Linked DNA regions of Nitrosospira lacus. The protein of the gene in region 1 binds, or shares a complex with, the protein of each later gene. Links are inferred from orthologs where the notes say so. Each region holds a gene or a part of one and is shown on either strand. Other genes may lie near its edges.

The links. The genes of interacting proteins can lie anywhere in the genome.
Region 2: the proteins of pmbA (region 1) and tldD are in contact, whole or in part, in a solved structure (PDB 5NJ9), measured with the Escherichia coli proteins. The link is inferred for Nitrosospira lacus from one-to-one orthologs.

Annotation. Positions count from the first base shown.
Region 1 is NZ_CP021106.3:107,551-110,494, forward strand. The notes cover bases 3-2,936. They hold pmbA (metalloprotease PmbA), read left to right. Parts: upstream 3-757; coding sequence 758-2,116; downstream 2,117-2,936. Other genes in these bases: yjgA (ribosome biogenesis factor YjgA), read right to left, coding at 3-117; EBAPG3_RS00485 (Regulatory protein, RpfE type), read left to right, coding at 2,273-2,936. Also shown: more of yjgA, read right to left, coding at 1-2; more of EBAPG3_RS00485, read left to right, coding at 2,937-2,944.
Region 2 is NZ_CP021106.3:2,793,340-2,796,229, reverse strand. Bases 7-2,886 are described here. They hold tldD (metalloprotease TldD), read right to left. Parts: upstream 2,237-2,886; coding sequence 776-2,236; downstream 7-775. Other genes in these bases: EBAPG3_RS12700 (carbon-nitrogen hydrolase family protein), read right to left, coding at 2,274-2,886; EBAPG3_RS12710 (RDD family protein), read left to right, coding at 248-670; EBAPG3_RS12715 (DUF3106 domain-containing protein), read left to right, coding at 7-217. In the rest of the region: more of EBAPG3_RS12715, read left to right, coding at 1-6; more of EBAPG3_RS12700, read right to left, coding at 2,887-2,890. UniProt on the Escherichia coli protein: Metalloprotease involved in CcdA degradation. Suppresses the inhibitory activity of the carbon storage regulator (CsrA).

The sequences.
Region 1 (2,944 bases):
CACCAATTGTTCGCCAATGTCCTGCAGGGCATGCATTTCTTGCTTGCGGCGGGTCTTGCTGGGCAAGAGATCGGGCTCTGAATTCTGCCCAAAATCGTTGATCGGCTTTTTTTGCATGGCGGCTTGTTAGGAATCTCTGAATAAGTCCCACGTGGGCACGACGACGGCTTTGCGGGATGGAATGCGCGAAAGGCGAAGACGTGAATGGTGCTCCCCTTCGCTAGGAGCCTGACAAAGCGGGCCGCCCGCAAAGCCCCGTCCCCTTCGGTTGCTGGTAAAATCGGGCGCTCACTGCGTTACACTCCTTGGCATCGTAGACTACGACCTGCGTCGTGCGCCTTGTGATCATCCCAATTTTACCAGCAATGCGCTCCACGGCGGACTTATTCAGAGGTTCCTCAATGGCAATCAGAAACTGCTATCATAGCGCATTCAACACATTATCCTGAATCCGGCAGTTGGACAGGGCGGAGTGGATGGTTTCTGGGGCGCGGAGCAAGGCGCCACGACGCGGAATAGTCTTTCCATTCCAATGAGTTGCAACGTAGCCATGAAAAATCATCCAACCCGCTCTGTAGCGAATCATCAAAGATCAAAGGTAAAGGAAGTCTTTGTGGATCATAGCGCCAAACTGAAAAATGAGCGGTCAACTGCTGGATTTAGGATGTTCTTATTTAATCGCGTCGAACTTGTCTTTTTGGCCAGAAAATGATGTGCCCTTCGATAGTCAATCCAATGTTACTTCCGTAAAGTCGCCATGAACGAGAACACCAAGTCTTCGCCACATTTTTCCTATCCTTTTACCGTGCTCCAGAATATCGCGCGTGATGTGCTGGATCATGCCAGGAAGGCTGGCGCTACCGCCTGCGAAACCGATGTCTCGGATGGATTCGGCCAGAATGTCACGGTGCGCCGGGGTGAGGTGGAAACCATTGAATACAACCGGGATAAAGGGCTGTCGGTAACGGTATATATTGGCCAGAAGCGTGGTCATGCGAGTACTTCGGATTTCTCGCCCCAAGCGGTAAACGACACCGTGGCGGCGGCACTGTCCATCGCGGGGTACACCGCCGCCGATGATTGCGCGGGATTGGCCGATGCCGACTTATTGGCGCGGGAATTTCCCGATCTCGATTTGTACTTCCCATGGGAATTGCCAGTGGAGCAGGCAATACAGCTTGCCCAGGCCTGCGAAGCGGCCGCGTTCTCGGTTGACAAGCGTATCACCAACTCCGAGGGGGCAAGTGTTTCGCTGAATGAATCTCAGTTTGTTTATGCAAACAGTCTCGGTTTCATGGGCGGCTACCCTTCCTCTCGCCATAGCATCAGTTGTGCAGTAATCGCAAGCCACGATGACACCATGCAGCGCGATTATTGGTACAGCACGGTGCGCGATGCCGTCGATCTGGAGCAGGCCGACAGTGTCGGCAGGAAAGCGGGAATGCGTAGTGTCGCGCGGCTGGGCGCAAGAAAAATTGCTACCTGTGAAGTACCGGTGCTGTTCGAGGCACCGATCGCCTCGAGCCTGATGGGACATTTTGTCAGCGCCGTGAGCGGTGGCAGCCTTTACCGGAAGTCGTCATTCCTGCTGGATAGCGTTGGCAAACAGGTATTCGCGCCGGATATACAGATCCGGGAATTGCCTCACCTGAAGAAAGGACTGGCGAGCGGGGTGTTCGATGATGAGGGGGTTGCCACCCGTGAACGCCAGTTGATAGAGAATGGCGTGGTACAAGGTTATTTTCTCAGCAGCTATTCCGCTCGTAAACTTGGGTTGCGCACTACGGGCAACGCCGGTGGCAATCACAACCTGATTCTGGATAACGGTGCCGCCCTTGAATTCTCCGCATTGCTCAAGAAAATGGGCAGAGGGCTGCTGGTAACCGAATTGCTTGGCCATGGCGTGAACCCTGTTACTGGCGACTATTCGCGAGGAGCTGCCGGCTATTGGGTTGAAGGAGGGGAAATCTGTTATGCAGTCGAGGAAATCACGATTGCAGGTAACCTCAAGGACATGCTGCTCGGTATTTCCGCAGTGGGTAACGATGTAATAGTACGTGGCTCAAAACAGTGCGGATCACTTCTGATAGATCGGATGACAGTGGCGGGCGGCTAAAAGTCCCGGCACGGAATGGCGTGGTTTCCCCCCAATTGATTTCCATGCGGATCGCCACCGTTATCTCATCCGGGTTCCCGCATTAATCCGGCAACCATCCACTATCAGCCTTCTCCCACTTCCGCACCCCCATCTCCGACTGCCGGATTCAGGATAATGAATCTACATTTATTCATACCTTCCCTTTTCTGGCCGGATGCGTCCCTGCCCGAGATTTACCGCGATTTATCATTGCCCGGGTTGGAAAATCTGCTGGCAAAAAGTTTGCGCATTGACGATAAATCGCACGAGGTCGAAGCGTGGCTTTGCTGCGCTTTTGGCGTGTCAAAGCAGCGGGATTGGCCGGTGGCCCCCATTACCCTGGAAACCGATGGTGCGGGAAGCGTAATAGCTGGAGACGATTACTGGGTTCGTGCCGATCCCGTGCATCTGCACATAGAGCACGATCAAATCCTACTGGCTGACAGCCGTGTGTTTCGAATTTCGATGGAAGAAGCAGACCAGCTTACCCGTTTGCTTAACCGGCATTTTGAAGAAAATGGCCAGGAGATGGTATTTATGCCGCTGCGGCCTGATCGCTGGTATTTACGCGTGACGGCAATACCACCGGTGGAAACGCGTTTGCTCAGTGAGGTTGCCAATAAAGGACTGCGTGAATTATTGCCATTCGGCACGAACAATAAAATCTGGCGCGGCCTCTTCAACGAAATTCAGATGCTGCTGCATGAGCATCCGCTTAACCAGTCACGCGAGGCCCACGGCGAGCCAGCCATTAACGGCACCTGGTTCTGGGGCGGAGGAATCCTGCCGCAATCCATGACAAGTCGC
Region 2 (2,890 bases), 2.7 Mb from region 1 along the record:
GGGCATTGCTAAACGCTACCCAGGAATGACGCCCTCAGAGCAGCATCGCACGCAGCTGCAAATGCGTGACTGGTACTCGCTGACCCCCGAGCAGCGCGAGCTGGTGCGTGAAAAGTACAAAACAATCAAAAAACTGCCGCCGGACAAGCGCCAGGAAATAAAGCAGAAATGGCGAGAATATAAGCAGATTCCCGAGGGTCAGCGAGGCAAAAACTAGTCCCGTATGGGCTCGTTATTTTGGTGACAAATGAAGATTTCCGCACCTGGGTTTTGGCGGCGGCTGGTGAGCATGATATATGAATCGCTGCTTCTGCTCGCGGTTTTGTTTATAGCCGGCTTTGTTTTCCATCTCGTATTCCGCGATACCGGCTCCATTTTTTTCAGACCCGCATTTCAGCTTTATCTGCTGCTAGTTGCGGGGACTTACTTCTCCTGGTTCTGGACCCACGGCGGGCAAACGCTGCCCATGCAAACCTGGAAGTTTCGTGTTATCAGCACTGATGGGAGCCAGCTTTCGATAAAGCAGGCGATTGCGCGTTATTTGTTTGCGGTGATCGGTATCTTTTTCTTTGGTTGCGGAATATTCTGGGCATTATTTGACCGCAACCGCCAGTTCCTGCACGACAGGCTAGCAGGCACCCGAATCGTAAAATTGGAGGATAATGTATGAGCTTGAGACTACCCCTGACACGCAAGGACTGACTCCCGCAAGGCCTTTGAACCATCCCGCAGCCAAAAAACAGCATGCTCCACGGAGGATTTGTTCAAATTACCCTTAGGCAGTACCGCCTACCGTGAGTCCATCTATACGTAGCGTTGGCTGACCCACCCCTACCGGTACACTCTGACCTTCCTTTCCACAGGTACCCACACCAGGATCGAGCGTCATGTCATTGCCTATCATTGAAACTCGTGTAAGCACATCCGGCCCATTGCCGATCAAGGTCGCGCCTTTTACCGGATAAGAAATTTTTCCATCTTCGATCATGTAGGCTTCCGCAGCGGAGAAGACAAATTTCCCGCTCGTGATATCCACCTGGCCACCGCCAAAATTCACCGCATACAGACCATGCTTCACTGAAGCAATAATCTCCTCGGGGCTCTTATCGCCGTTCAACATATAGGTATTAGTCATGCGTGGCATGGGAATATGGGCGAACGACTCGCGCCGGCCATTACCGGTGACAGGTACATTCATCAACCGAGCATTCAAGCTGTCCTGCAAGTAACCTTTGAGTATCCCGTTTTCGATCAGTACGGTACATTGGGTGGGATTCCCCTCGTCGTCGATATTCAGCGATCCTCGCCGCCGTGCAATCGTGCCGTCGTCCACCACGGTCACGCCAGTGGCAGCGACGCGTTCGCCGATGCGTCCGGAGAATGCCGAACTACCCTTGCGATTGAAATCTCCTTCCAGTCCATGCCCGATGGCCTCATGCAGCAATATACCCGGCCAGCCCGCGCCAAGTACCACCGTCATGGTTCCGGCGGGAGCGGGTTTTGCCGCCAGATTAACGAGGGCTTGATGCACTGCTTTCGCCGCATAATCTCGCAGCACATCGTCAGTGAAATAAGCGTAGTCGAAGCGTCCGCCTCCGCCAGCCACGCCTTGTTCGCGATTGCCATTTTCCTCGGCAATGACTTGCAACGAGATTCTTACCAGAGGCCGCACGTCCGCCGCCACGACGCCATCACTGCGCGCCACCAGCACCACTTCATATTCCCCGCCGAGAGATGCCATGACCTGGATAACGCGCTTGTCGATGGCACGGGCATAACCCTCAAGCTTTTCGAGCAATGCCACTTTGTCAGTATCTCTAAGGCTGGTGATAGGGTCCTGAGGCAGATAAAGTTCCCGTCCTATGCTGCGTCTGACGGCCTGCACCGATTGCGCCGTCCCTTGCCGGGCAATGGCACGGGTAGCTTGTGCCGCCGAGGCAAGCGCGGGCATGCTGATGTCGTCGGAGTAGGCAAATGCCGTTTTGTCACCGCTCACCGCGCGTACGCCCACTCCTTGATCGATATTGAAGCTGCCTGACTTGACTATGCCTTCTTCCAGAGCCCAGCCCTCGGCACGGCTGTACTGAAAATACAGGTCGGCGTAATCCACATGATGCGTAAGCATTTGCCCAAACACCTGCTGTAATCCCGCTGTATCGATCTCGTGAGGTGCAAGAAGGCAGCTGTTGGCAGTGGCAAAGAGATCGTTGGGTTGGGTGACGGTTTCTGTGATCATGGTGTATCCGGGTAAGGAAAAATCATCGACGAGAGATTTAACAGTGATATAGAGTGCGGTGCTTCAATGCGGGAAGGCTATTGCGCAGGCTTGCCTGATATTCCCTATTGATGTTTGCAATGACTACGCCCGATCCGCGGGGAAGGCGATCGAGCACGACTCCCCATGGGTCGACAATCATGGTGTCACCATGCGTTTCCCGGCCGTTGACATGATAGCCTCCCTGAGCCGGAGCAACGACATAGGCGAGATTTTCGATGGCGCGAGCACGAATTAGCGTTTCCCAATGCGCCTTGCCGGTGGTCGCGGTGAACGCTGCGGGGGCAAAAATGATGTCCACTTTCCCCATTGAACGATAAAGCTCCGGAAAGCGCAGATCATAGCAAATGGAAAGACCAATGCGGCCGAACGGCGACTCCAGGGCAACCACCCCGCAGCCCGCCTCAATGGTTTCCTCCTCGGCATAGCGTTCGTTGCCAAGCTCAAGACCAAACAGGTGTATTTTGTCATAACGCGCTACCTGCTTGCCTTTATCGTCATAAACCAGGCAACTGTTCCGCACCTTGTCGGGCCTGGAAGACGCCAGGGGTACGGAACCGCCAACTAGCCAGATACCGAGGCGTTTCGCGGTTTGGCTCAGGAATTCCTGTATTG